One region of the Senegalia massiliensis genome, then DNA from elsewhere that is predicted to be linked to it. Evidence: predicted binding sites of a transcription regulator. Region 1 holds the regulator's gene; the other holds the start of a gene.
What was found. The regulator Rex, encoded in region 1, represses fermentation and respiration genes when NADH is low (regulators of the CRP and FNR family bind a similar motif). The targets are predictions, from matches to a motif close to ATTGTTAANNNNTTAACAAT.

Region 1 (6,429 bases):
ATAATAAGTATTCTGACCTTAGTTTAAATGCAGTTCCAAATTTAAAACTTGGAGATTAGGTATTATGTTAACTTAAAAATTGAATTTTGACGAAAAATATAATAACATGACTTTTCCACAATGTTTACAGTTTTATCTACAAATTCTGTGGATAATGTGGAAAAGAACTCTGAAATAGATATGTTCTAAAAAAAAATGTTGATAAGTTTGGGGATTATGTGTATAAAATGTGGACTATTTGTATATAATTTTTAATTTATACCTAATTATATATAAACATATATAATTAGTACGCATGTTTGGTAAACAATAATCTTTTTTTAATGATAAATTAAGACAAAATGCTACTTTCTATTAATCTGAAAGTAGCATTTCCCATTCATTATATAAATGTTCTAATTTTTCATTTATTATTTTACTTTGTTTTATATTTTCAGTACTTTTTTCAGGATCTGAATATATTTCAGGTAAACACATATCATATTCTAATTGAATTAATTGTTTTTCATAATCAGAAATTTGTTTTTCTATTTCTTTAACTTTCTTTTTTTTCTTTTTTTCATTACGTATTTTTTCTTTTTGCTTTTTTTGTTCATTTTTTAATTGAGTTTTTGTTTTAGTAGGTTTATTTTCTTCAACATCTATTATTTCATTCTTTTTTTCAATATAGTAATCATAATTTCCTAGGTATTCTTCTAAACCTTCATTAGTTAATTCAAGTATTTTGTCTGTTACTTTATTTAGAAAATATCTATCATGAGATATTACAAATAAAGTGCCTGTATAATCTATTAAAGCATCTTCTAATGATTCCTTTGAATCAATATCTAAATGATTTGTTGGCTCGTCCATAAGTAGGAAATTAGCTTTAGAAAGCATTAGTTTCATAAGAGATAATCTGCTTTTTTCTCCACCACTAAGTGTAGATATTTCTTTGAATATATCATCACCAGTAAATAAAAATCTAGCTAAAATACTTCTAATAGTATAATGATCAAAGGATGGATTTTCATCCCAAATTTCATCTACTATTGTTTTATTATTATTTAAGTTTGTTTGTTCTTGGTCATAATATGCTGCATTTACTTTGTGACCAATATTTACTTTGCCACTATCTGCTTCTATGGTTTTTAATATTATATTGAAAAGTGTTGTTTTACCAACACCATTTGGTCCTATTAATCCTACTTTTTCTTCTCTATATATATTAAATGAAACATTTCCAAATAATTTATTTTCTCCAAAGGATTTTGATATTTCTTCTACTTTTAAAACATCATCGCCACTTTTTATTTTAGGATCAAATTTTATTTTGGAACGACCATCAATAGATTTAGGCTTATCTAAAACATTTATTTTATCAAGCATTTTTTGTCTGCTTTTAGATTGTCTAATGGCTCTTTTACCACCTAATGCAAGTTTTCTTATTTTTTCTTTTTCATCTTTTATTTCTTTTCTTTGATTTTCATAATCTTTAGTTTTTAGTTCTATTATTTTTTTTCTCTTTTTCATGAATGTACTATAATTACCATTATATATTTGAAGTTTTCTATTTTCTAATTCAAATATTTTAGTAACAGTAGAATCTAGAAAATATCTGTCATGAGAGATTATAATTGCAGCTCCATTATATTCTTTTATATATTTTTCTAACCAATTTATTGCATCAATATCTAGGTGATTAGTAGGCTCATCTAATAATAATAAATTTGGTTTTTTAAGTAATAGCTTTGCAAGTAGAACTCTTGATTTTTGACCACCACTTAAGTTATTTATGGGTTTGTAGAATTCTTCTTCTGAAAAACCAAGTCCCTTTAATACACCTTTAATTTCACTACTATATGCATATCCATTTTTTTCATTAAATTCTTCTGATAATCTAGAATATTTATTCATAAGTTTATCCATTTGTTCTAAGTTATCACATTTACTTTTTTCACTTATTTCTATTTCTAATTTTCTTATACTTTTTTCTAAATCAATAATATTTTTAAATTCTTCTAAAGCTTCATCATATACTGTTTTTTCACTTTCAAACAATGTATTTTGTTTTAAATAACCTAATTTAGTTTCATTTGCAATATATATTTCTCCACTATCCATAGAAATTTCATCTATTAGTATTTTAAAAAGTGTAGATTTTCCAGCACCATTTAATCCTACTAATCCTACTTTTTCTTTTTCATTTATTGCAAAAGATATACTTTCTAAAATTGGCTCTCCAATATAAGATTTATTTATATTATTGCATGATAAAATTATCATTTTTTTCACTCCTTATTTCTTATCCTATTATATATGATATTTTTTTTTTAGTACAGTTTTTAAAAATAGATATAATTGGGTATAGTATTAAGAATGGTAGATAACCTTTGATAATTATATAAAAATCTAGTATAATAATCTTAGTGCAAAATTTGACACATGCTGATATTATGTTATATAATTAACATATTTATAAATTTGAATGAATGAGAGGGATTAGAAATGAAAAATAAAAATGTTTCTATGGCTGTAATAAGAAGACTGCCGAAATATTATAGATATTTGTCTGAACTTCTAGAAAATGATATTAAAAGGATTTCATCAAAGGAGCTAAGTAAACTTACAGATTTTACTGCTTCTCAGATAAGACAAGATTTAAATAATTTTGGTGGGTTTGGACAACAAGGTTATGGTTATAATGTAGAAGATCTACAAAGAGAATTAGGGAAAATTTTAGGATTAGATAAAACATATCGTGCTGTACTAATAGGAGCAGGTAATTTAGGTCAAGCAATTGCAAATTACAGAGGGTTTTCAGATTCAGGATTTGAAATTTTAGGTATATTTGATAAAAATCCTAAAGTAACAGGAAAAAAATTAAGAGATGTAGAAGTTAAGGCTATGGAAGATATGGGTGATTTTATAAAAGAGAATGATATTGAAATAGGTATTATATGTACACCTAAAGAAGGTAGTCAAGAAATAGCTGATACTTTAGTAGAAAGTGGAGTTACAGGTATTTGGAACTTTGCTCCAGCAGATCTAAAAGTACCAGAAAACATAACAGTTGAAGATGTACATTTAAATGAGAGTTTATTTACATTATCTTATCTTTTAAAAGAGAAAAAATAAAGGCCGTCTTATAGATGGCCTTTTCTAATATGGAGGAAATTATGAGAGTAAATGATGTAATGACTAGAAATCCTATAACTATAAATCAAGATAAACAAATAATATATGCTACAAAATTAATGTATGATAATAAGATAGACTCTTTACCTGTATTAGATTCTAAAGGAGAACTTATAGGGATTTTTCAAAAAGAAAACTTGTATTATGCTATATCGAATAATATAGATTTAAATAGTGAAATTAAAGATATAATGAATAAGGACATCAAATGGATTTATCCAGATCAGGACACAGATAAAATATTAGATATGAATATGGGTAGGAATTTAGTATTAGATAAAGAAAATAATTTAGTAGGAGTTTTGACAAATACTGATTTATTAAAAGCATATTATAATACAAACAATGTAATTAATAGGAAGTTAGATACAGAAAAAAACTTAACTGGAACATTAAAGACCATATTAAACAATGCATATGATGGAATAGTTGTAATTGATAAAAGTAGAAAAATAACTATGATAAATCAGTCTTATGCAAAATTTTTGAATGTGGATAAAGATGATGTAATAGGAAAAGATGTTACAAATGTAATAGAAAATACAAGACTTCATGTAATACTTGATACAGGCGAATCAGAAATTGGAGAAATACAAAAAATAGGTTCAAGAAATATTGTAGCTATGAGAATACCAATTGTTGAAGATGGTAAAGTGGTTGGTGCTATAGGAAAAATCATGTTTAGAGACATACAACAGGTAAATTCACTTGCTAACAAGTTAAATGTTATTAAAAATGAACTTAAATATTATAAAAAAGAACTTATAAAAGAAAGAAGAGCTAAATATTCATTTGAAAATATTCCATCAAATAGTGATATTATGAATAAAGTAAAGTTACTTGCACAAAAATCTTCAAAAAGTAACTCTACAATACTTGTAGTAGGTGAGAGTGGAACAGGTAAAGAGTTATTTGCCCATTCTATTCATAATGCAAGTCCAAGAAAATTAAAACCATTTGTAAAAATGAATTGTGCTGCAATACCAGAGGATTTATTAGAATCAGAGTTATTTGGATATGAAGAAGGAGCTTTCACTGGTTCAAAAAAAGGTGGTAAAATAGGAAAATTTAAATTAGCTGATGGAGGTACTATTTTCTTAGATGAAATAGGAGATATGCCATTAAATATGCAAGCTAAGATACTTAGAGTTTTACAAGAAAAAGAATTGGAACCAATTGGTTCTAATAAGACACATCCAATTGATGTAAGGGTTATATCTGCTACGAATAAAGATTTAAGCAGTATGATTAGAAAAGGCGAATTTAGAGAAGATTTATATTATAGATTAAATGTTATAAAACTTAATATTCCTCCTTTAAGAGAAAGAAAAGAAGATTTAGATATTTTAATAGATATATTGTTAGAAAAACATAAAGGTGATGTAGGTAAATATATTAAGGGAATATCTGATGGGGCTAGGAATGTTTTAAAGACATATCATTGGCCTGGTAATGTAAGACAACTTGAAAATGTACTTGAAAGAGCTATAAATATTGTTGAGTCAGGATGTGAGATAGATATTCCTCATTTACCTGAATATATAAGAGGTAAAAATAATAATAATGAAGAAAGTAGTTTTTCATTAAAAAAAGCAGTAGAAATTACTGAGAGAAATACAATAATAAATGCCCTTGAACTTACAAGTGGAAATAGGGTACATGCAGCAAAGATACTAAATATTAGTAGGTCTTCATTATATGAAAAAATGGATAAATATAAGATAGAATAAAAGCTTAGGGAAACCTAAGTTTTTATTATGTCTTGATTTCCATACAGTGTATAAAATTTAACACACATCATCTTTGTCTTGTAATTAACAATAGTATTAGGGGTTTTTATTTTGAGTGTATAAGAAACAACACAGAATTAGTTATATAATTAACAATAAAATATAGTTATTATTTTTCAAGAAAAATTATATAACATAGTAATTTAAGCATTTAAATATAAAAAATGATAATTTTTTATCTATTGGCACGTATTATGCATTATAAATAGACGAAACGAAAAAGTAAATAATTGTTTTGTATATTTAAGGAGGGTAAAAAAATGAATTTCAGTCTAAATGACGAGCAAAAAATGATTAGAAAAGTCATGGAAGAGTTTTCTGAAAAAGAAGTTAAACCTATTGCAGCAGAAATAGATGAAACTGAAAGATATCCAAAAGAAACAGTTGAAAAAATGGTGAAAGCCAAAATGATGGGAATACCATTTCCTAAAGAGTATGGTGGAGCAGGTGGAGACGAAGTTGCTTATGCTATAGCAGTTGAAGAGCTATCTAAGAAATGCGGTACTACAGGTGTTATATTATCAGCACATACATCACTTGGTGCATGGCCAATATATAAATATGGTACAGAAGAACAAAAGCAAAAATATTTAAAACCTCTTGCAGAAGGAAAATCAATAGGAGCATTTGGTTTAACAGAGCCTAATGCTGGTACTGATGCAGCTGGTCAACAAACAGTTGCAAAATTAGAAGGAGACCATTATATATTAAATGGTTCAAAAGTATTTATTACAAATGGTGGCCAAGCAGATGTTTACATCATAATGGCTATGACTGATAAATTAAAGGGTACTCGCGGTATAAGTGCATTTATAGTTGAAGCAGACTATGAAGGATTTAAAATTGGTAAAAAAGAAGATAAATTAGGTATAAGAGCATCAGCTACAACAGAATTAATATTCCAAAATGTAAAAGTTCCTAAAGAAAACTTATTAGGTTCTGAAGGAAAAGGATTTAAAATAGCTATGTCTACTCTTGATGGAGGAAGAATTGGTATTGCTGCTCAAGCACTAGGAATTGCTCAAGGTGCTATGGATGAAGCAGTGAAATATGTAAAAGAAAGAGAACAGTTTGGTAGACCGATAGCAAAATTCCAAGGATTACAATGGATGATAGCAGAAATGGAAACTAAAATTAATGCAGCAAGATTACTTGTATATAATGCAGCAGATAAAAAGGCAAAAGGTCTTTCTTATGGAAAAGAAGCTGCTATGGCAAAACTTTATGCATCAGAAGTTGCAATGGAAGTTACTACAAAAGCAGTTCAATTACATGGTGGATATGGATATACAAAAGATTATCCAGTAGAAAGAATGATGAGAGATGCTAAGATTACAGAGATATATGAAGGAACTTCAGAAGTTCAAAAAATGGTTATAGCTGGAAATGTGTTAGCTTAAAAATGATAGGAGGAAAGAGGATGAATATTATTGTATGTATAAAGCAAGTTCCTGATACAAAT
Region 2 (4,980 bases), on a different contig from region 1:
AGGATTTTTTCGCTTTGTTCTTCCTTTTCTTCCTGTTCTTCTCTCTTTTCTACTTCAGAAGTAGTAATATTAGAATTAGATACTTGATTTGTTCCTTCTGTTAAATTTCCTGCTATTGATAAAGGAATTTCAAGGTTTATATCCCTACCTTCACCTATGTGAATTTTTACAGTTCCTCCAGAGAATTGTTTTACGGGATTTACTTCCTTAACAGGTTCAATTGATTTCATTTCTTTGTTTTCTTGTTTCTTAACCTCTTCTTCCTCAACTTCTTCTTTTCCATCCATTGAAATAACTCCCTCTAATAAATCTTTTGTTAATGGAGTTAAAGCATCAACAGTTTCTTTTAATTTAGTACCTAAAACTTCTCCAATTTTTAAACTATTATCTGGAATTTCTAATAAACCTGAATCTTCTAAATCTGGAATCAAACTAGGATCTTCTAAATTGGAAGGTTCAATTATAGTTCCAGCTTCAAATCTGCAACAAGTTATTGCTAAATCATTGGCATGTTCTTGTGCAGTCTCTTTAGTAATTGACATTTAAACACCCTTTCTTTTACAATCATACCTATATAATGCTTTTATTACTTAATAGTTCTTCTATACAATTTATGTCCTGTTGCCCTTAAAACATGATCTGTGCTATGATACACTCGAACTCCTAACCTAGGAGCTACTTTCATTATAGTGTTAGTTCAGTCCTCACAGCTTCCAGTAATTATAGCTTCTGCACCTTGTTTCTTTAAATATAATACTTTTTCTGCTTGTCCTGGGCATATTCCTGGTAAATCACATCTATATCTACCATTTATTTCAACCATTCTATTACATTTAGTAGAAGCAATAATTTTACCATTCATACCTTCAACTATTTCAGAAAGTCTATCAAGTTGAGCTCCACACTCACATTCTATGACACCTATTTTTCTTTTTTCTTCTGGGAAAGGCATTGCCACTAACATTCCACCTAAAACCTTAGTTATAGGTGAATTTTCTTCCCCACGTTTACCTGTAAATGGTCCACCAATAACTATTTCTCCTTCAGGTTTAATGTATCCACCGTATTGGTTAATATAGTGAATTACTGGCATTCCTATAGGTACATCTAATATCGCTTTACCACCTATAGCATTTTTAACCCTACCACCTACTGTTATATCTTTAGTTATAACAGGTTTTCTATCTTCTATAGCATGAACAACATTTTTTAATGTTTCAATGTTTGTTACTATTGCATTAATTGCTAAAGGTAGTTTTCCAGGCTGCAATTCCACTCCTAATAATTCTCTTATTATAACTCTCTCATCCCCTGCAGGATACATATCAGGTAAATGCTTTATTTCAATGTTTCTTTCATTTTTGCAAACGTTTGCTATTGCAATAAGTGCTTTTTTATTTTTAGGCTTAATTGCAATATATCCCTTAGATGCATTAGATATTTCCATTGCATATTTTATTCCTCTAATTAATAATTCAGGATCTTCTTCAATCACCTTAATGTTATGCTTCAAGTCAGGTTCACATTCAGCAGCATTTGCAATAACAAATCCCCCTTCTAAATCTACATTGAATTTAATATGAGATGGGAACCCTGCTCCTCCTGCACCTACAATACCTGCTTCCTTAATTGCTTCAATATTACTATCTGTCATTTTGATTTTCACATATTCTTCAGGTTGATTTTTATCTGCATCTATTACTATACTTTCATTTGTTATTTTTATAACTTTACCATATACACTGGAATGTATATTTGCTCCTAAACCGTTAGGTTTAGCTATTAATTGACCTTTTTTTAATTTCTGACCCTCTTCAACTATCGGATTACATGGTGCTCCAACATGTTGTCTTAATAGTATTTCTATATTCATTTTGTCACCCCCTTACAATTTAAATACTGTTAAACTATTAACTTATATTTGTTTTTTATACTACACTCTTTAATATTTGCAAAACACATGCCAAAATTCACAAATAAAAAACAAAGTATAAATGGCTTGTTTTAGTGTTTTTCGGCAGGGATTTTTTAGGTTAATAAAAAACAAATTTTAATATTGTCAATTAACTGACTAATCTAAAAATAATTTCTCTTCTTTCTTTACCTAAATACTAGTATTTAATATGCATATATAAAAATAGTCAATTTTTAGACATATGTCTAAAAATTGACTATTTCATAGCTATCTAATTTATAGTGCAATGTACTTCTTGGAATATTTAATAATTTTGCTGCCTTTGCCTTATTTCCCTTTGTATTTTTCAAAGCTTCTATTATTATTTTTTTTTCTAAATTAGATATAGATTTATTTAAATCAAATGTACTTTCAGTTTTTATAAAATCATGTTCCTTTTCCTTTACAAATTTTAAGATATGTGATGGTAACCTATCTTTATTTATTACATTATCTGTACATAATACTAAAGTATGTTCAACTACATTTCTTAATTCTCTAATATTTCCATTCCAGTTATATTTCTTAAAAATATCTAAAACTTCAGGGGATATTTTTGGAACATCTCTATTATTTTTTTCAGCTAATTCATTTAAAAAATGATAAGTTAAAAGTACAATATCATTTTCCCTTTCTCTTAAAGGAGGTAACTTAATTTCTATTACATTTAATCTATAAAAAAGATCTTTTCTAAACTTACCTTCATCTACCATTTCAGCTAAATTTGCATTTGTTGCAGAAATTATCCTCACCTTAGAATTAATAACCTCAGTACCTCCAACTCTAGTAAATGTATTATCCTGAAGTACTCTTAAAAGTTTTGCCTGCATATATAATGGGAGTTCTGCTATTTCATCTAAAAATAAAGTTCCATTATTAGCCAATTCAAAAAATCCTACTTTTCCCTTTTTATTAGCTCCAGTAAATGCACCTTCATCATATCCAAAAAACTCCGATTCAAATAATTCATTAGGTATGGCACTACAGTTTACAGGTATAAATGATCCTTTACCCCCACTATAATCATGTATATTTTTAGCAAATAATTCTTTACCAGTACCACTTTCACCACTAATTAATACAGATATATCACTTTTTGAAACTTGCTTTGCAATTTTAATTTTTTCTATTATCTTAGTACTTCTCCCAATTATATTATCAAAGTAATTATTTTTTAATTTCTTAAATTCTCCTTCTAAAAACTTTAAATTACTATTAGCTTTTTCTAACTTCTTTGATAAACTAGTAACCTCAGTAACATCTCTGTCTGTAGTTAAAACTCCTTCAAATTTCCCATTTATATATATAGGTAAAGCATTTATAATTACTTTATAATTTTTTTTAGGTGAATGATAAACATTAGTTATTCTTTCTTTACTTTCTAATACTTTTGAATTTATAGAATCTGGAAAAAAATCTTTTATATTTTTACCCACTATATCTTTTTGGGGTATATCATATAATTCTGCTGCATTTTTATTCCAAATAATCACTTTTCCTTTTGTATCTATTAAACATAATGCTTCATGTATACTTTCTACTATATGATTCAATGTTTTACTTATTCTTTCTAAATCCATATAAAAGTAGTCTCTTATTTCCGCTTGTCTTATTACTCCTATTAAATTTCCTTTTTCTAATACAGGTAATCTACCAATGTTATTTTCAATCATAATACTTCGACATTGGTATAATGTCTTATTTTTATCCACACTAATCATATTAGTTCTAATATATTTTTTAAGAAGTATTTCTTGATTTATTTCATCATAGATATTTGCCACATCTGATAATGTTATTACCCCCTTAACATTATGGTTTAAATCTTCTATAAATACATCTTGAATATTATTTTTTAGCATTAATTTTATCGCTTCATTTACTGTATTTCTAATATTTAAAACAATATAATCTTTATTCATTACTTTCTTAACTAATATTTCATTATAATCAAAAAGCATAATTACTCACCTTCAGTATTTTTTTATTTAATTCTATTTATATATAGCATGAATAATAATTATTAAAAACAAATCCACAGTTTAAACTGTGGATTTGTTTTTAAACGCTAAAATCATTAGGTGGATTTTCTACAGCGGTATTCACATTATATTCTTCTTTTTCATCTTCAACTACTAATCCTTTTAGTTTACCATCTATAGCCCAAAGGATTATCCCTGACAATATTGCAATAGCTGCTATTGTAAGATATGCATTTACAAATTTAAATTTTAATGTAAATTCATATAACCAACCATACGATTTACCTGCAAAAAATACAGCTAATGTCCAAACAGCCATCATAGCCGATAATAATCTAGGTGGTGAGAATTTACTAATAAATGAGTTCCCAAGAGGTGAGAATAACATTTCACCCAAGGATAAAACTATACCAAAGGCAATAATCCAACCTAAATTAGCAAGACCACTCCCCCTTGCAATATCTGCTCCTGCAAATATTACATAAGATATACCTAATGTTATCATTCCTAAGGATGTTTTTTTAAACATACTAAGGTCACCTTGAGGTCTTTTAGCTAATCTAACCCATAAGCCACCAAGAAGTGGACCTAATGAAATACACATAAATGCATTTAATGAGTCAAACCAAGATGTTGGCACGGCAAAGTTACCTATTGTCCAATCTGCAAGACCAGCTTCTCCCCCCCAGTAATAATATACTGGCATATATGCTAAATACCAAAATACCCAAAATATAACTGAGAAGAAAGATACTAATACAATAGCTGCAACTCTTTTCTTTTCAATAGTTGTAAGAGGTCTTTTTTCTTCTTTTTTTTCTATAGTTTCTTGAACTTTTTCTTCTTCATGTTCATTAACCTTAAATGGTTTTTTACCTGCTTCTCCTAAGAATCTCCATCCAAAAATAAAACCTATAGCTCCAATAAACATAATAATTCCACAAACTGTAAAACTGAATGAATATCCTTGGGCTTTAGTAATTAAACCAATAATTGTAGTACCAATAAATGAACCAAAATTAACAAATGAGTACTGAGTAGAAA

Region 2: prdC (proline reductase-associated electron transfer protein PrdC) is a predicted target of Rex. The motif match lies at 2,056-2,075, and genes of this name have one in related genera.

The regions. Positions count from the first base shown of each region.
Region 1 is NZ_QXXA01000011.1:96,707-103,135, reverse strand. Features, by position in the region: gene tsaD (tRNA (adenosine(37)-N6)-threonylcarbamoyltransferase complex transferase subunit TsaD) at 1-59, shown strand, start outside; gene D3Z33_RS10850 (ABC-F family ATP-binding cassette domain-containing protein) at 355-2,265, opposite strand; gene D3Z33_RS10845 (redox-sensing transcriptional repressor Rex) at 2,488-3,117, shown strand; gene D3Z33_RS10840 (sigma 54-interacting transcriptional regulator) at 3,159-4,907, shown strand; gene D3Z33_RS10835 (acyl-CoA dehydrogenase) at 5,228-6,367, shown strand; gene D3Z33_RS10830 (electron transfer flavoprotein subunit beta/FixA family protein) at 6,388-6,429, shown strand, end outside.
Region 2 is NZ_QXXA01000010.1:136,012-140,991, reverse strand. Features, by position in the region: gene prdA (D-proline reductase (dithiol) proprotein PrdA) at 1-542, opposite strand, end outside; gene prdC (proline reductase-associated electron transfer protein PrdC) at 587-1,873, opposite strand; gene prdR (sigma-54 dependent transcriptional regulator PrdR) at 2,161-3,915, opposite strand; gene D3Z33_RS10020 (peptide MFS transporter) at 4,016-4,980, opposite strand, start outside.